Regions from separate parts of the Kitasatospora sp. NPDC088264 genome, predicted to be linked through region 1. Evidence: riboswitches for the same ligand, from Rfam matches in the RefSeq annotation. Region 1 holds a riboswitch; each other region holds the start of a gene.
The links. A riboswitch is a leader RNA that binds a small molecule or an ion and turns the genes downstream of it on or off. The one in region 1 is predicted to bind cyclic di-AMP.

Region 1 (6,056 bases):
TGGCGATGAAGGACCTGGAGATCCGCGGCGCCGGCAACCTGCTCGGCGGCGAGCAGTCCGGGCACATCGCGGGCGTCGGCTTCGACCTCTACATGCGGATGGTCGGCGAGGCGGTGGCCGAGTTCCGCGAGTCGCTGGCGAACGGCGGCGAGCCGGAGGAGGAGCCGCTGGAGGTGAAGATCGAGCTGCCGGTCGACGCGCACGTGCCGCACGACTACGCGCCCGGCGAGCGGCTGCGGCTGCAGGCGTACCGCTCGATCGCGGCGGTCAACTCGGAGGCGGACATCCAGCAGGTCCGGGACGAGCTCGTCGACCGCTACGGCAAGCTGCCCGAGCCGGTGGAGAACCTGCTGCTGGTCGCGGCGCTGCGGCTGTACGCCCGGCGGTGCGGCATCGCGGACATCACCCTCCAGGGGGCCAACGTCCGGTTCGGGCCGGTGGAGCTGCGGGAGTCCCAGCAGCTGCGGCTGAACCGGCTCTACCCGCGCAGCCAGGTCAAGGCGGCCGCCCAGCAGCTGCTGGTGCCGCGGCCGAGCCCCGGGCGGATCGGCGGCAAGCCGCTGGTCGGGCGGGAGCTGCTGGGCTGGTGCAGCGAGTTCCTGTCGGCGATGTTCGACGACCTGGCGGGGTCGAAGAAGTAGGACCCCGGCGGGAGGGGCGGGTCCCGTCGGGCCCGTCCCCGCCCCGGGCGGGCGGCGGGTAGGTTCGGGGTGTGACGACGAATGTTCCGGACGCGAAGCTGATCCTGCTGACGACCACCCACCGGGTGGCCCCCGGGTTGCTGGCGTGGCCGGCGTGGGAGGCGCTGCGGTCGGCGGGGCGGGTGCTGGCGGGGGACGCGGGGCATCCGCAGGTGGCGGCGGTGCGGCAGGCCGGGGTGGAGGTCGAGGTCGTGGCGGCGGGGTCGGCACCGGCGCTGGCGCGGCTGCTGACCGGGCAGCCGGGCGGGGCTGGGCCGACGGTGTGGCTGGGCAGCCCGGACGGGGATCCGGGGCTGACGGACGCGCTGGCGCGGCTGGCGGTGGAGCACGCCGGTGAGGTGCCGGAGATCGAGGTGCTGCCGGGGTCGTACGACCTGCCGGGGGCGCGGCTGCTGGACCTGGTGTCGGTGATGGACCGGCTGCGCTCGCCGGGCGGTTGCCCGTGGGACGCCGAGCAGACGCACGAGAGCCTGGTGAAGTACCTGGTCGAGGAGGCGTACGAGCTGGTCGAGGCGATCGAGGAGGGGGACCGGGAGACGCTGCGCGAGGAGTTGGGCGACGTGCTGCTCCAGGTGTTCTTCCACTCCCGGATCGCCGAGGAGCACCCGGCGGAGGCGTTCTCGATCGACGACGTGGCCGGTGACATCGTCGAGAAGCTGATGTACCGGCACCCGCACGTGTTCGGGGACGTCGAGGCGGAGGGCGCCGCCGAGGTGGAGGCGAACTGGGAGCAGCTGAAGGCGGCCGAGAAGGCGGACCGGGAGTCGGTGCTGGACGGCGTGCCGGCCGGGCTGCCGTCGCTGGCGTACGCGGCGAAGCTGGTGTCGCGGGTGCGCCGGGCGGGCTTCGCGGGCGTGCCGGACGAGCCGTACGCGCTGCCGGCGGAGCTGACGGCGCAGTCGGCGGGCCGGCTGCTGCTGGCGGTGGCGCAGCGGGCGTACGACGCCGGGGTGGACGTGGACGCGGCGCTGCGCTCGGCCGCGCGCGGTTACCGGGACGCGGTGCGCGCGGCCGAGGGCCTCGGGCCGGTCGGCGAGTAGCGGGCCCGGGCAGGGCCTCAGGCGGCCGTGGCGGTGTTCTCGATCGGCCGCCGCTGCCGGGGGACGACTTCGCCGATGGCCTCGCCGACGAGGGCGAGGAGTTCGGCGAGGCGTTCGAGGTCGAGGCGGGCGGGCAGTTCGGCGAGCGAGACGATCCGCTCGCCGTCGGGGCCGGCGACGCAGAACAGGTCGATGGGGCCGAGGTGCTTCTCGGCGGTGTCGACGAGGGCGGCGACGTCGCTGGGGCGGCGGATGTCGCCGCCGACGCCGACGACGGGGCAGCCCGGCCGGTCGAGTTCGGTGGCGAGGTCCTCGGCGACGCCCGCACGCTGGTCGGCGATCAGCACTCCGGCGGCGCCGGCGGCGGCGAACCGGCGGGCGAGCTCGGCTCCCGATCCGCCGTCGAGTACCGCGATGACGACGACTGCCCCGCTGACCCGCATGGTCTGCTCCTCCCTGTGGGCGACACCGCACCGGCGCCCACGATTTCTGCGGAGGATCGTAGGCAGGTCCTGACCCTCCGCAACAGGGATTACCCCTCAGGTGACCAGGGTCACGCCCGCCACCCGGCCAAGAGCTGTCCAAGAGCTGTCCACGGACCGTCCACGGGGCGTCCACGGAGCGTTGGCGGGCCGTCCGCCGGGTGTCGACGATCCGGCCCCGCCGGTCGCGTCCGCCGGAGGCGGTGCGGCCCCGACCCACCGGATACGGTCGACGCATGCCAGTGCAGCCCGATCCCGCCGCCCCGCAGCTCTTCACCTGGGAGTTCGCCACCGATCCGTACCCCGCCTACGCCTGGTTGCGCGAGCACGCCCCGGTGCACCGCACGACGCTGCCGAGTGGGGTGGAGGCCTGGCTGGTGACCCGCTACGCGGACGCTCGGCAGGCGCTGGCGGACGGCCGGCTGTCGAAGAACCCGGCACACCACAGCGAGCAGGCGCACCGCACCGGGCGGGTGGGAATTCCGGGGGAACGCCAGGCGGACTTGATGACGCATCTGCTGAACATCGACCCGCCGGACCACACCCGGCTGCGCCGGCTGGTGTCGAAGGCGTTCACGCCGCGCCGGGTGGCGGAGTTCGAGCCGCGGGTGCAGCAGCTCACGGACCGGCTGATCGACGGCTTCGCGCAGCGCGGTTCGGCGGACCTGATCCACGAGTTCGCGTTCCCGCTCCCCATCTACGCGATCTGCGACCTGCTGGGTGTGCCGGCCGAGGACCAGGACGACTTCCGGGACTGGGCCGGGATGATGATCCGGCACGGCGGCGGCCAACGCGGCGGCGTGGGGCGGGCGGTGAAGCGGATGCGGGCGTACCTGCTGGAGCTGATCCACCGCAAGCGGGCGGATCCGGGTGATGACTTGATCTCGGGCCTGATCCGGGCGAGCGACCACGGCGAGCACCTGAACGAGAACGAGGCCGCCGCGATGGCGTTCATCCTCCTGTTCGCGGGGTTCGAGACGACCGTCAACCTGATCGGCAACGGCACGTACGCGCTGCTGCGCAACCCGGAGCAGCGCAGGCTGCTGCAGGAGTCGGTGGTGCGCGGCGAGGCGGCGCTGCTGGAGACCGGGATCGAGGAACTCCTGCGCTACGACGGGCCGGTGGAGATGGCGACGTGGCGTTTCGCGACGCGGCCGCTGTCGATCGGCGGGGTGGACATCCCGGTGGGCGATCCGGTGCTGGTGGTGCTGGCCGCGGCGGATCGCGATCCGGCCAGGTTCGCGGACGAGAACACCCTGGACCTGGCCCGCACGGACAATCCGCACCTGGGTTTCGGCCACGGGATCCACTACTGCATCGGCGCCCCGCTGGCCCGCCTGGAGGGGCGGAGCGCACTGGCCACGCTGCTTTCCCGGCTGCCGGACCTGCGGCTCGCGGAAAACCCGGAGAACCTGCGCTGGAGGGGCGGCCTGATCATGCGTGGCCTGCGGGAACTCCCGGTCGAATTCACTCCGGAGACCTGCTCTCCGTACGCGCCGCCGGTCACGCCGACCGACGCCCCGACACGCTGACGGCATGTCTCCGGCGGCCCGTGGAGCCAGGCCTGAACCCGCATTAATCCGGACATACCGCCGCCGTTGGTAGGCGATTGACCACGCGCCGTAATTTGTGTGTGATATCGGTGATATGAGCTTGTTATTGGTCTGATGATCTGTCTACTCTCCCTGGAGTTCGCAGCTGCGGACCTCGTGCGCGGAACGCCGAATCCTGCCCGCCGCGTCACGGGAAACCGACCAGACCCTGGGCAGGGGCGGGGGAACCAGGTTTGTTGCCGTTCCCCGACGGCTTGGGGTGAAGCCGCCCGAGCGGAATCGTTTCCGCTTTCGGCGGCCGGGCCACCTCCCGGTCCGAACCCGACAGCTCACCTCGCAGGCGTGCGGAGAGGGACCTCTTCATGCTGTTCGTTGGAACCGGCCGCCACCGCCGTCGCACCCAGACCGAGAAGGCCATCGCCGTCGCCGGTGTGGCCGGCGTCGGACTCGCGATGCCGCTCCTCACCGCCACCGGCGCCTCCGCCGCCCCGGCCTCCACCTGGGACGCCGTCGCCCAGTGCGAGAGCGGCGGCAACTGGAGCATCAACACCGGCAACGGCTTCTCCGGCGGCCTGCAGTTCACGCCCAGCACCTGGAAGGCGTACGGCGGCACCTCCTACGCCCCGCAGGCCAACCAGGCCAGCAAGGCGCAGCAGATCTCGGTCGCCGAGAAGGTGCTGGCCTCGCAGGGCCCGGGCGCCTGGCCGGTCTGCTCCCAGAAGGCCGGCCTGAGCAAGGGCGGCGCCCCGGCCTCCGTGGACACCTCCACGGACGCCAAGCCCGCCAAGCAGTCCGCCGCCAAGCCGACCCAGCAGGCGCAGGCCCCGAAGCCCGCCCAGCAGCCGGTCAAGCAGGCCGCCCCGAAGCCGGCCGCCCAGCAGCCCGTCCAGCAGGCCCCGCAGCAGACGCAGCCGCAGACCCAGGGCTTCTCCGGCAAGGCCGGCTGGGACGCCGACGCGAAGGTGTACTGGTACCAGAACAACGGCGCCTGGTACTGGACCAGCCACCAGAGCGTCTACCAGCAGTACGCGGGCCAGCCCGCCGCCCAGCCGCAGTACGCGCCCCGCGCCGCGCAGCCCGCGCAGTCCGCCCCGGCCGCGCAGCCCGCCGCCGCGCAGGGCGGTCACGACTACACCGTCCGGGCCGGCGACACGCTGTCGACGATCGCCGCCGCCCAGGGCGTGTCCGGCGGCTGGCAGTCGGTGTACGACGGCAACCGCGGCACCGTCGGCGGCAACCCCAACCTGATCATGCCCGGCCAGGTGCTGCACCTCGGCTGAGCGGCCCGGGCCCTGAACGGCCCGCGCCCTGCGGGCGAAGGGGGACGGGACCTGTCCCCCTTCGCCCGCATTCCCCCGTATTCGCCCGCTTCGATCGGGCAAGCAGGTGAACTACCGGTGGGTAGCCGGGCCACACGCTGAGACGGGACCGAGGCCAGCGCGGCCCCGGGGGCCGGGGCGGTTAGGCTCTGGTCGTAACGACTCCGCAATCGTCCCGCCGGCAGCACCCAACGTCAGCCGGACCCTGCTTCCGCAAGGAGATGCCTCGTGCCGTCCATCGATGTCGTCGTAGCCCGTGAGATCCTCGACTCGCGTGGCAACCCCACGGTCGAGGTCGAGGTCGGCCTCGACGACGGCAGCACCGGCCGTGCCGCTGTCCCGTCGGGTGCCTCCACCGGCGCCTTCGAGGCGCTCGAGCTGCGCGACGGTGACAAGAACCGCTACTTCGGCAAGGGCGTGGAGAAGGCCGTCCTGGCCGTCATCGAGCAGATCGGCCCGGAGCTGGTCGGCTACGACGCCACCGAGCAGCGCCTGATCGACCAGGCCATGCTCGACCTGGACGCCACCCCGGACAAGTCCTCGCTCGGCGCCAACGCGATCCTGGGCGTCTCGCTGGCCGTGGCGCACGCCGCCTCCGAGGCCAGCGACCTGCCGCTGTTCCGCTACCTGGGCGGCCCGAACGCGCACGTGCTGCCCGTTCCGATGATGAACATCCTCAACGGCGGTTCGCACGCGGACTCCAACGTCGACATCCAGGAGTTCATGATCGCCCCGATCGGCGCGGAGTCCTTCTCCGAGGCCGTCCGCTGGGGCGTCGAGGTCTACCACACCCTCAAGGGCGTGCTGAAGGAGCGCGGCCTGTCCACCGGCCTCGGCGACGAGGGCGGCTTCGCGCCGAACCTGGACAGCAACCGCGAGGCCCTGGACCTCATCACCGAGGCCATCCAGAAGGCCGGCTACGTGCCCGGCCGTGACATCGCGCTCGCCCTGGACGTCGCCG
Region 2 (6,056 bases), on a different contig from region 1:
TCGTCGCCGCGATGGCGGCCGGCTGTTCGGTGGCGACGCTGACCGCCGGCCCGTCCTGGGCGCTGCGGCGGCCCGAGCCCCGGCCGGCGGTGGACACGGCAGCCCCCACGGCGTCCCGCTCCGATCTGGAGGTGGTCCGGCTCGACCCGGACGCCGCCCCGCCCGGCGGCACCACCACCGTCCACGCCTTCATCGCCAACCGCGGCCCGGACACCACCGCCGCACCGTTCACCGTGCTGGTGACGCTGCCTCCCGGGGTCTCCCCAGTGGGCCCGTACTTCCCCGAGGACTGCGAGGTGCGGCTCAACGGCCGGCAGGTGCGCTGTGTCTTCCCGGCCGGACTGCCCCCGCTGCGCAGCGCGACCGCGCTGGTACCGGTGCGCCTCTCCCCGGACCTGCGGATCGGCAAGCTCACCGGCGGCTCGGTCTCGGTGCGCGGCGTGGACGACCCGGACGAGGGGAACAACCGGCAGCCGTTCGACATCACGGTGGTCGAGACGGCTCCCGGTTCCTGACCCGGAAGCCCCGAAGGCCCTACCGGTACACGCGGACGTAGTCGGCGGCGAAGGTGATCGGGGCGGTGCCCTGCGGCGCCGGGTGGTACTTCCCCGCGCCGACCGACAGGTTGAGGATCAGGTACGCCGACCAGTTGGCGCCGACGCCCTTGCCGTCCGAGAACACCTTGGCGCCGTTGACGTACCAGTCCACCGAGGTGGCGCCGTAATAGGTGCCGATGGTCACCCACTGGTCCTTCGCGACGGCGCCGGCGTCGGTGTAGTACTTGGGGTTGCCGGGGTTGACGTGGTTGGTCAGCTCCAGCAGGTTCGGGTTGTCGGGGTGGTACTCGAAGGAGTCGACCTCCCCGTTGCCGTTCTTCCAGGTCCAGAAGGCCGGCCAGGCGCCGGAGCCGGACGGCAGCTTGACCCGGGTCTCGGCGTAGTCGCCGGTCCTGACCTGGAAGCCCTCGCTGGAGCCCTCGGTGGTCAGGAAGCCGGTGTTCCAGGCCTGCTTGCCGTTCTCCAGCGTGGTGGTGCCGGGCGCGGCGGTGAAGGTGGCGACCCCGTTCGCGACGCTGACGTTGTTCTTGTTCAGCAGGTCGAGCTTGTTGTCGTCCGGGTTGTGGTTGCCGTACTTGTACGCGGTGCTCTTGTCGCCGACCCAGCGCGAGCCCCAGCTGATCGGGCCGTTGAACTCGTCGGACCAGGTCAGCGACTTGCCGGCGACCGGGGATGCGGGGGTGCCGGCCGACGGGCTGGCGGTGGCGCTCGGGCTGCTCGGGCTCGGGCTGCTCGTCGGGGTCGGCTTCGCGGTGGGGGTCGCCGTCGGGGTCGGGGCGGGAGTCGGGGTCGGGGCGGGAGTCGGCTTCGTGGTGGGCGTCGGGGTCGGGGGCGGAGTCGGCGCCGGGGTGCTGGAGACCACCAGCTGCTGCGAGGCCAGGTTGTGCCAGGCCCCGCCGAGGTCCTGCCAGAAGCCGAACTGGGTGTACGTCCCGGCCGGCAGGGCGCGTGCGCCGCTGGTGAAGGACAGGCCGCTCGGGCAGATCTGCACATTGGAGGCGTTGCCCGGGAAGTCGAGGTTCGCACCGGCCGCGTTCCGGACGCCCACGCCGACGGTCTTCGCGGTGAAGCAGGCCGAGGAGTGGAGGGTCAGCGAGGCGGTGGCGGCCTGGTTGGCGACCATGGTCGCCGGGGCGAGCCGGTCCTGGGTGACGGTCGGGGCGGTGGCGGCCTGGGCGCCGGAGACGGCCGGCAGGCCGAGCAGTCCGGCGCCGGTGACGGCGAGCGCTCCGGTGACGGCGAGGGCGGCGTTGCGGCCCCGGTGGGAGGGGCGGGCGTGGCGCGGCGCGCGGCGCCGGGCAGGCTGGTGCATGGCAGTGTCCTCTGCGACGCCTGCGAGGTGAGCTGTCGGATTCGGGCTGAGGCAGCCCGGCCGCCGGTGGAAGCGGCTTCACCCCTAGCCACGGCCCGCACGCGGGAGCGTACGGGCCGGGCGCTGACCTTGGTTCCCCCGCTCCCGTCCGCTGTGGTGCTCGGTTGCCGGCCGGCGGGTGGACAGGACTCGGCGTCCCGGCGGCGGGGGTCCGCGAGGGCGGACGACGGTTGCAGGCTAGGCAGGCCGTCCGTGAACGGACAACCTGCTCGGGCCGGTTGTCGCACAGGTCACAGTGGTGTCGATCAACGACGCTGCGTGGTGGATCAGTTGGGACGGATCAGCGGAGCCGTCGAGCTGCCGAACGACGAATCGGCGAATCGGCGAATCGGCGGTCCACGGGTCAAGCGAGCCAGTTGTCGACCTGGCTCTCGGCCTCCGGTGCCCAGGCGAGTTCCAGGTGGTTGAGGCCGGTGAGCAGCCGGGTGCCGCCGATCGTCGCGATGCCGGTGGTGTCCAGGGCGCTCGCGGTGAACACGATGCCGTCGCTGGGCCCCCGGTTCTCGTTGAGCACGCCCGGGATGTCGGCGGACCCGCCCGCGAGCAGATAGGTGCGCACCGACGCGGGGACGCCCGCCTGTTGCAGCGGCGCGATCAGCGAACCGGCGTCGATCGCCGCCTGGATGCCCTGGCCGGAGGTGTAGAAGCCCTGGCCGCCGTAGTAGGTGGTCCACCAGTCCTGGGCGGTGCCGTCCACCCCGTACCGGCCGTCCCAGCGGGCGAGCAGCTGGCGCTGGCCCGGGTAGCAGTCGTAGCCGCCGGTGGGCAGCACGCCGAGGCAGGGCTGCGCCGTGTAGGTGCCGTAGCAGGTCATGTAGAGGTGCGGGGACGGCGCGTTGGCGGTGCCGCCGCAGGCCGGCCAGCTCGCGAGGTCGAACGACCAGCCGTGCGCGTACACGTAGTCGAGCCCGCCGTTCGGGCCCCCGAGGGTGATCAGGCGGCGCACGTCGCCCGCGTAGGCCCGCCCCCAGGACGGGCGCACCGAGGACACGTACGCCCGGGCGGCGACCTCGCCCTTGCTCCAGGCCACCACGTCCACCTGGGGGACGCCGAGGCGGGCCCGGATCAGCGCGACGGCGTCGCCGACGGCCTGCGCCTGGAGCAGGTTGTCGCCCTGTTTGTGGGCGAAGCCGATGGCGAACACCCGGTGGCCGGTGCCGGCGAGGTACTGGGCGAGGCCGGTGGACGGGCAGGCGGAGGCACCGCAGGTGCCGCTCTCCCCCGGGTTCGCCCAGGCGCGGTCGGCGTTGTCGTTGGCGCCGTGGACCAGCAGCACGGGGGTCGGACGGCTACCGGTGTCCCAGCCGGTCGCCGAGTACAGCAGGAAGCGGCTGGAGGAGGGCTGGCCGGTGCCGCCGAAGTACGTCCGGCGGGCGCCGTCCTGGTCGCCGCGGCCGTCGGCCGGGTACTGCTCGGTACGGAAGCCGGGGGTGGTGTCGAGGTAGCGCTCGACCTTGGCCCAGCCGTTGCCGGGGGCGGGGAAGGCGGCTTCGAGGGCGAGCGGGGCGGTGGCCGCCTGGGCGGCGGTCTGGGCAGTGGCGGTCTGGGCGACGGTGGCCTGGGCGGGAGTGGGGGTGCCGAGGAGCAGCGCGGCGAGGGTGAGCAGGAGGGCGGACAACGCGGTGGGGGTGCGTCTGACGGCGGTGGGGGTGTGCCGCACGGGAGTGGGGGTGCGTCTCATGGGGGTGGACGGTAGGACCGGCCGCCGGCGGGCGCCCAGGTGCCCGCCGCACACCGCGCCGGCCTGCGCGGTGGCGGCCGGTGCCGTGGCGCACCGTCCACGGGTGCGCCCACCCGGCTCACCGGGTCGGATAAATTGGAGGTCCGACATCTTCCGCAGTGCACAAGACCGCCGTGCACGGCCCCACAGGAACGAGGTACCGCCCCACCATGACCGCGCCCCTGCCCGCCTTCGCCGGCCGCACCTACCTCTTCCGGGCCGACAACGGCGCGGCCTTCCGCAACACCTACTCGGCCGACGGCAGGCGGCTGCGCTGGGAGGGCCTCGGCGAGTCGGCGGGCCAGTGGGAGGACGTGCGGCTGCACGTCGCCGAGGTGGCGCCGGAGATCTACTTCATCAGCTGGACCGAGGAGAGCGGGATCACCGTCAGCCACGTGATGGACCTCGGCCGGCTGACGGTACGCGCCTTCTGGACGTACGAGGGCGAGGGCGGCCGGGTCGGCGAGCTGCACACCGGGACGCTGGAGCGGGTGGCCTGAGCCTCACCGCCCCCGCGCCCCCTCGCTGTCCGTCGGCTTACTCAGGCCGTCTGGGCAGACTGCCTGCTCAGACGGTCTGCTCAGACGGTCTGCTCAGGCGGCCTGGTTCGGGACCTTGAGGTGCTGGGACAGCCACTCCAGCGAGGACGGCAGCAGCGCGCTCCAGGTCTCGAAGTTGTGGCCGCCGTTCTCCAACATGCTGTAGGAGACCTTCATCGGGGACTGCACGGCGTCGACGAAGGCCTCGGTGTCGCGCCGGTAGTCGCCGTCGCCCTTCTTGGTGCCGGCCAGCAGCACGGACACCTTGGGCTGCGGCAGGTTCTTCAACCGCCACATCAGGTTGGCCTCGTCACGACGCTGCTTGCTGCCGCCGAACAGGTCGCCCGTGGTCGGGTCGTCGGCGGCGTCGTAGTAGGCGGAGAGCGCGACGGCGGTCGGAAAGACGTCCGGGTGGCGCATGGCCAGCTTGAGGGCGCAGTAGCCGCCGGTCGAGTTGCCCATGAAGGCCCAGGCCTGCGGGTCGGAGGAGACCCGGAAGCTCGCCTGGATCGCTGAAGGGACGTCCTTGGTGAAGTACGTGTCGGACTGCGCGCCGCCCGGAATGTCCTCGCACTCGGTGTCCTGCGGCAGGGCCGGCGAGGGGCGCATCAGCACCATGACGGTCGGCTGCATGTTGCCGTCCTGGAGCAACTTGAGCGCTGCGCCCGGGTAGTTGAACCGGGTGATCAGGTTCTCGGCGATCCCGGGGAAGCCGGTGCTGACGATCACCGCCGGGAACTGCCGCTGCGCGTACTCCGGTTGGAAGTACTGCGGCGGCAGGAAGACGTACCCCTCGGTGGACAGCCGGCTGGCCGCGCCGTCGATCCGCACCTTGCGGATCTCACCGGACTGGCTGGGCTCGCGGCCCATCGCGCCGCCGCCCTTGACGGAGGCGTGGCCGATCGTCTCCACGAGCAGCCGGCCGGACGCGTCCGCCTTGTTGTGGATCACCACCGGGCCGGTGTCACCGGTGCCCAGCAGGTCGTCCCAACTGCTGTAGAAGGCGAAGTAGTTGTTCGCCACCAGGCCGAGCGCGGCCAGCACCGCGAGCTGGGTGGCGAGCAGGGAGCCGATCCGGCCGAGCACCGCCTGCCAGGTCTGCTTGGCGAGTCTTGGCCACAGCCAGACCGTGCCGGCCGTCATCACGACGGCGATCAATACGGCCAGCGCCAACACCTTGTGGCTCGTCAGACCCATGTCCTACTTGCTCCCACGCCTCGAACTCCCCGCCCCCTCCGTCCAGGACATCCGAGGTGGTCACCCCGGTTCCCCCACCGGGGCGCGCGATCACCCACCCTAACGGGGCCGGGGAGGAGGAACAGATGACAGATGACAGCCGACAGATAACAGATAACAGATAACAGATAACGAAATCTGTCAGCTGTTATCTGTCACCTGTTCGCGGCCGGGCGGGCCCAGCCCTCCCGCCCGTAGAGCCGCAGCCCCGCCGTGAGTTCGCGCATGCAGCGCGCACCGAGCTCCCGCGGGGAGCCCGGGCCGGTCGTGGGCGCGTCCGAGGCGGCCCATTCCTCCAGCGCGACCCGGATCGCGGCCGTCGCCGCAGCGGCGGCCAGTCGGATCTCCAGCGGGTCGGTGCCGCCCGGGCAACGCGCCGCGAGGACCGCCCGCAGCCGCTCCTCGGAGTCGGCGTGGACGCGCTGCCACGTGCCGTCGAGGCGCGGGTCGCGCAGCAGGCTTCGCGTCCACTCCATCGCCTCGACCGCCTCCTCGTCGGGCGGGGTCAGCGAGGCGACCGCCGAGCGCTCCAGAGCCTCGCGCAGCGGCAGATCGGCCGGGGTCTCGGCGAGCTGGTCGACCCAGCGACGCCCACCGGCCGCCAGCAGCGGCGCGACGGCGTCCTCCTTGAC
Region 3 (6,056 bases), on a different contig from region 1:
GCACATCCAGTGAAGCCTGCGGGGGAAGTGGAGTTCACGCCTTCGGGGGAGTGGCAAAACCCGTGGATCTTCCCTAGGGTGTGGCGTCAAACCTATTTTCCGGATTCTCACCTGATCGGGTGAGGCCGATGGAAGAAGGAGCAATTCCCTTGGCCTCCCACCGCCGTCCCAAGCAGCCGAGCCGCGCCCGGGTCTCCGTGCTCACCGCTGCCGCGGCGACCGCGGTCGCCCTCTCCGCGCAGGTCGCCGCGCACGCCGCGCCCCAGCCGAGCAAGACCGACGTCAAGGCGCAGATCGACCAGCTCCAGCAGGACCAGGAGCAGGCGGCGGAGAAGTACAACGGCGCCAAGGAGCGGGCCGACCAGCTCCGCAAGCAGTCCGACCAGCTGCAGGACAAGGTGGCCCGCAGCCAGGACGAGATGACCCAGCTCCAGACCGGCCTGGCCGGCGTGGCGGGCGAGCAGTACCGCACCGGCGGCATCGACCCGTCCGTCCAGCTGATGCTCTCCTCGGACCCGTCGGGCTACCTGGAGAAGGCGTCCAGCGCCCAGCAGGCCAGCGCCAGCGAGTCGGAGGCGCTCAAGGGACTGCTGGACCAGCAGCGCCGGCTGGACCAGGAGAAGTCCGAGGCCGCCGCCGTCCTGGCCTCGCTCGACTCCACCACCAAGGACCTGAACCAGGCCAAGACGGACGTCAACCAGAAGCTGAAGGCCGCGCAGGACCTGCTGAACTCGCTCAGCGCCTCCGACCGCGCCGCGCTGCGGGCCCAGCAGCAGCAGGACGACCGCGCCTCGCGCGGCAGCGACCGTGCCGACCTCGGCAGCCTCCCGCAGGCCGGCGGCTACGCGGGCGTGGCCGTGGCCAAGGCGATGAGCAAGCAGGGCTCGCCGTACGTGTGGGGCGCCACCGGCTCGACCACCTTCGACTGCTCGGGCCTGATGGTCTGGGCGTACGGCCAGGCCGGCGTCTCGCTGCCGCGCACCTCGCAGGAGCAGGGCAACGTCGGCACCAAGGTCTCGCTGGACCAGGCCCAGCCGGGCGACCTGGTCATCTACGGCGCCGACCGGCACCACGTCGGGATGTACATCGGCAACGGCATGGTGGTGCACGCGCCGCACACCGGCGACGTGGTGAAGGTGATGAAGGTCGACGCGATGCCGATCAACACGATCCGCCGGGTCTGACGGCCCGACACGCCCGAAGGGCCCCGTCCGGGCCTGTGATCCACGCCACCCTCCGACCGGGGGTGGCGTTCGGGTTTTGTCCGCAGCGCGAGTCCCCGGTGAAGAGTGATCAGCTTTGCGTACGGCGGTGATCACTATGTGTCATATTCACAAAAGAACTTTGGTCTTCTTCCGTCTTTTTTCTGACAAGGATTTGAACGGATCACGGTTCAGTTACTAGGGTCGTGCCCCGAACCACCGCACTCCCGATCGCCCAGCCAGGGTGACGGCGGTGGTTTCCGTCGAGTTCGTGACGCAGCGGGGCGGGCCCAGTGCCTGCCCGACGGGGAGCCCAGCAGTCGGGGGTGCTGTCGAACGGAGCCGGGGAACCACGTTCCTCCGGGGTGAATCGGCGCCAGGTCGGCCGGTGGAACGGCCGTGAGGCGTCGTAGGGCACGCTTCCGGCCCGAACCCGTCAGCTCACCCGGTAGACGGCGTAGGAAGAAGGAGTCCGCCTTCGTGGCGTCCCATCGTCGTCCCAAGCCCGCCAGTCGCACCCGGGTCTCGATCCTGACCGGCTTCGCCGCGGCGGCCGTCGCGCTGTCCGCGCAGTCCGGCGCCCACGCCGACCCGCAGCCGACCAAGGACCAGGTCAAGGAGCAGGTCGACCAGCTCAACGAGCAGGCCGAGGTCGCGACCGAGAAGCTCAACGCCGCCCAGGAGAAGCAGCAGCAGCTGCAGAAGCAGGTCACCGACCTGCAGGACCAGGTGGCGCGGCAGCAGGGGCAGGTGACCGACCTCCAGGGCGGCCTGGCCGAGATCGCCGGCGAGCAGTACCGCAACGGCGGCATATCCCAGACCGTCCAGCTGATGTTCTCCGCCAGCCCGGACACCTTCCTGAGCCAGGCCGACACGCTGAACCAGGCCGGCGGCACCCAGAAGGGCCAGCTCAAGCAGCTCCAGGACGAGCAGCGCAAGCTCGACCAGGTGCGCTCCGAGGCCCAGGGCAAGCTCGCCGAGATGGAGACCACCACCCAGCAGCTGAAGAGCGCCAAGGACGAGGTCCAGGGCAAGCTCAAGGCCGCGCAGGACCTCTTCAACACCCTGTCCGAGCAGGAGCGCCAGGCGATCCGCGCGGCCGAGGAGAAGGCCGCCGCCGAGGCCAAGGCGAAGGCCGACGCCGCCGCGAAGGCCGCCCAGCAGCAGGCGGCGGCCCAGCAGGCCGCCGACCGCTCCTCCCGCGACAACAGCCGCACCGACCTGAGCGCGTCGCAGGCCCCCGCCGCGCCGGTCACCAAGCCGAGCGCCGGCAGCTCGCGCGGCGCCGCGGCGCTGTCCATCGCCGCCTCCAAGATCGGCAGCCCGTACGTCTACGGCGCCTCCGGCCCCGGCTCCTTCGACTGCTCGGGCCTGATGGTCTGGGCGTTCAACCAGGTCGACGTCTCGCTGCCGCGCACCTCGCAGGAGCAGGCCCACGCCGGTACCCGGATCGGCACCGACCTTTCCCAGGCCCAGCCCGGCGACCTGCTGATCTTCTACGGGGACGCCCACCACGTCGGCATCTACGCGGGCAACGGCCAGGTGCTGCACGCGCCCAAGCCGGGCGCGTCGGTCCGCTACGAGGCCGTCGGCAACATGCCGCTGACCTCCATCGTGCGGGTCTGATCCCCGCTCAGGCCCTCCCAGGCCCGGCCTTCCACCACGGAAGGCCGGGCCTGCGGCTTTTCCGGCGCATCGGACTGATGTCCGATTGCGGGTCAAATATTCGGGTTGGCAGGGGTTTGGACTCGGTTGCCCGGACTCGCTAACGTCTGCCACCGGACTCCGCTTCCAGGGCCGCCCGCGTTGGGGCGGCGGCGGGGCCCACCGCCGGATCGGAGCCGCTGCCGCCATGCCCGTGCACCGTCGTTCCCAACTGCTCGCCCGTGCGCTGGTGCTGACCGCGGCCGCCGCCACCGCCCTGGGTGTGACGACGGGCGGCAGCGCCCAGGCCGCCCCCGCCGCGCCGGACACGCCCACCCGCAAGGACGTCAAGGCGCAGGTGGAGCAGCTCTACGGCGAGGCCGAGCAGGCGTCCGAGAAGTACAACGCCGCCCAGGAGGCGCAGCAGCGGCTCCAGGGCGAGACGACCGTCCTCCAGGGCGAGATCGCCGTCGCCCAGGACCAGCTCAACCAGTTGCGCGGCGACCTCGCCACCGTGGCCGGCGCCGAGTACCGCGGCGGCGGCATGGCCCAGACCGTCCAGCTGATGCTCTCCACCGACCCGGAGGGCTACCTGTCCCGGGCCCGCACCCTCGACCAGGCCGCCGAGCGGCAGCAGGAGACCCTGCACGAACTGGCCACCCGCCAGCGCCGGCTCGACCAGCGCCGCACCGAGACCGCCGGCAAGCTCGCCGAACTCGACCAGGCCCGCCGCTCGCTCGCCGACAGCAAGCAGCAGATCCAGCAGCGGCTCACCGAGGCCCAGCGGCTCCTCAACAGCCTGGGCGTCGCCGAGCGGGCCCGGATGGCCGCCCAGGACGCCCGGGAGGCCGAGCAGCGCGCCACCCGGGGCACCGACCGGCTGGACCTCGGCACGGCCCCGCCCGCCTCCGAGCGCGGGGCGGCCGCGCTGGCGGCCGCGGTGCGGATGATCGGCTCGCCCTACCTCTACGGATCCACCGGGCCCCGCGCCTTCGACTGCTCCGGTCTGATGTACTACAGCTGGCGGCAGGCCGGAGTGACCCTGCCGCGCACCTCGCAGGCCCAGGCGTACGCCGGGCAGCGGGTCAGCCTCTCCGAAGCGCGGCCGGGAGACCTGGTGATCTTCTACCGGGACATGCACCACGTCGGGATGTACGCCGGCGGCGGGGTGATCGTGCACGCCCCCTACCCGGGCGCCAAGGTCCGCTACGAGAGCGTCAACGCGATGCCGGTCGCGGGGGTGGTCCGGCTCTGAGCCCGGCACCGTCCGACCCCGACGCCCCCCACCCGATAGACGATGCCCCCCACCCGATAGACGGCGCCCGCCGGACGCTGTCCCGGCGCGGTGCGCTGCTGCTCGCGGCCGGCGGGCTGGCCCAGCTGTCGCTGCCGCCGGCGGCCCCGGCGGCCCCCTCCGCGGCCGGGCGGGCGTCGGACCGGTGGGCGTCGGACCGGCGGGCCGAGGTGGCCGCGCTGCTGGACGCGCGGGCCCGGGCGTTGCCCTCCTGGTCCGGACCGGCGGCGATCGAGGCCGGCTACCGCAACCTGGTGCTCGGCGCGGACGCCGGACCGGAGCGGCTCACGGCCGCCGCCGACCTGGCGGTCCGGATCACCGGGTACGACGACTACCCGGTGGTGTACCCGCGCCGGATCGACCTGGTCCTGGCCGGCGGCGGCTGGCGGGTCGACCGGGAGGAGAGCGCGAGCGGGCCCCCGGCGCTCTGGGACCTCGGCTCCGCCCGGTCCGCGGCGGGCGCGCACTGCCTGGTGCTCGGACTGGCCGACGGGCCCGACCCGGCCGGTCTGGTCGCGGTGGCCGACCGGGCCGCACCCGCCGTGAGCGAGGTCTGGGGCACCGGCTGGGCGGGCCGCCTGCTGCTCGAAGTACCCGCCACCGCCGAGCAGTTCGCCCGGCTGCTGGAGGTCGACCCGGCGGGCTGGGCGGGCATGGCGGCGGTCACCTCGGCCGCCCCCGGCGCGCCCTGGCACACCCCCGCCGACCGGGTGCTGGTCAACCCCGGCACGTTCGGGCGGCTCAGCGACTTCGGCCGGCAGGTGGTCGTCACCCACGAGGCCACCCACGTCGCGACCAGGGCCGACACCCGGGCCTGGACACCGCTCTGGCTCTCCGAGGGCGTCGCCGACTGGACCGCCTACCGGGGCTCCGGCCGGCGCCCGCAGCAGATCGCCCCCGAGCTGGCCCGGGACGTCGCCGCCGGCCGGCTGCCCACCGCGCTGCCCGCCGACCGGGACTTCACCGCGGGGGCCGACGGCATCGCCCAGGCGTACGAGCAGGCCTGGCTCGCCTGCGAGCTGCTCGCCCGGCGCTACGGGCCCGAGCGGCTCGTGGCGTTCTACCGGGCGGTCGGCGCGGCCGACGGGGAGGGGGCGGACCGGGACCACCGGCTGGACCGGCTGCTCCGGGCCGGACCGGGCGTCGGCCTGGCCGAGTTCACCCGGCTCTGGCTGGACGAGGTGGCCGCGCTGCGCGATTAGGTCCTGTCCGGCGTCGCGGGCCCGGCAGGATCGGCCGGACAGAGCCTGACGGCGCGCGCGGCGTTCAGCGCCGCTGCCTGGCCGGGGTGCCGGGCCGCTGCCTGGCCGGGGTGCTGGGCCGGTCGATGCCGTCCAGCAGGTCCTGCTCGTAGGCGATGCCGGGGCGCACCGGGTAGGCGCCGGCGGGCACCGGCTCGGGCTTGGCCAGCACCACCGTCGCCGGGAGCTGTGCCGGGCCGCGGGTGGCGCGCCAGAGCCGGACGCAGGAGAGCACGGTGGCGGCCAGCAGCAGCAGGTTGCGCAGGCTGAGCACGGTGACGCCCCAGGGTTCGCTGGCGAGGATCCGGCTGAACATCAGCGGGAACTCGGCCAGCGTCAGCGGGCAGGCGAGCAGGATCAGCAGGGCCACCGGCCGCTGGCTGCTGTTGCGCACGGTCAGGCAGACGGCGGCGACGCCGATCAGCCAGACCAGGTACTGCGGGCTGATCACCCGGCTGGTGACGGTGAAGATGAGCAGCGCGCTGAGCGCCGCGTCGTACATGGTGGCCGCGTTGCGGCGCTTGGCGGTGAAGCGCCAGAGCAGCAGCCAGGCGAAGCCCAGCACGGTGCCGGCCATCATCACCTTGCTGATCACGGGGACCCACGGCCCGAGCATCTCCGGGGAGCCGTAGTTCATGGTGACCCTGCCGTCCCAGGCGTCCGCGAGCCGGGCGA

Region 2: linked by a shared signal. The riboswitch ahead of AB0O82_RS00490 (glycoside hydrolase family 16 protein) and the one ahead of AB0O82_RS34700 (transglycosylase family protein) in region 1 are both predicted to bind cyclic di-AMP.
Region 3: linked by a shared signal. The riboswitch ahead of AB0O82_RS12905 (NlpC/P60 family protein) and the one ahead of AB0O82_RS34700 (transglycosylase family protein) in region 1 are both predicted to bind cyclic di-AMP.

What each region holds. Positions count from the first base shown of each region.
Region 1 covers NZ_JBFBIR010000076.1:7,562-13,617, reverse strand. Annotated here, with positions in the region: gene mfd (transcription-repair coupling factor) at 1-641, shown strand, start outside; gene AB0O82_RS34715 (MazG family protein) at 713-1,741, shown strand; gene AB0O82_RS34710 (SDR family NAD(P)-dependent oxidoreductase) at 1,759-2,184, opposite strand; gene AB0O82_RS34705 (cytochrome P450) at 2,460-3,755, shown strand; cyclic di-AMP (ydaO/yuaA leader) riboswitch at 3,966-4,133, shown strand; gene AB0O82_RS34700 (transglycosylase family protein) at 4,139-5,056, shown strand; gene eno (phosphopyruvate hydratase) at 5,324-6,056, shown strand, end outside.
Region 2 covers NZ_JBFBIR010000001.1:120,083-126,138, forward strand. Annotated here, with positions in the region: gene AB0O82_RS00485 (hypothetical protein) at 30-515, shown strand; gene AB0O82_RS00490 (glycoside hydrolase family 16 protein) at 535-1,869, opposite strand; cyclic di-AMP (ydaO/yuaA leader) riboswitch at 1,872-2,038, opposite strand; gene AB0O82_RS00495 (lipase) at 2,273-3,610, opposite strand; gene AB0O82_RS00500 (MoaF N-terminal domain-containing protein) at 3,820-4,149, shown strand; gene AB0O82_RS00505 (alpha/beta hydrolase-fold protein) at 4,243-5,385, opposite strand; gene AB0O82_RS00510 (TetR family transcriptional regulator) at 5,580-6,056, opposite strand, start outside.
Region 3 covers NZ_JBFBIR010000012.1:144,583-150,638, reverse strand. Annotated here, with positions in the region: gene AB0O82_RS12910 (NlpC/P60 family protein) at 150-1,184, shown strand; cyclic di-AMP (ydaO/yuaA leader) riboswitch at 1,523-1,672, shown strand; gene AB0O82_RS12905 (NlpC/P60 family protein) at 1,683-2,828, shown strand; gene AB0O82_RS12900 (NlpC/P60 family protein) at 3,055-4,101, shown strand; gene AB0O82_RS12895 (hypothetical protein) at 4,311-5,342, shown strand; gene AB0O82_RS12890 (glycosyltransferase 87 family protein) at 5,407-6,056, opposite strand, start outside.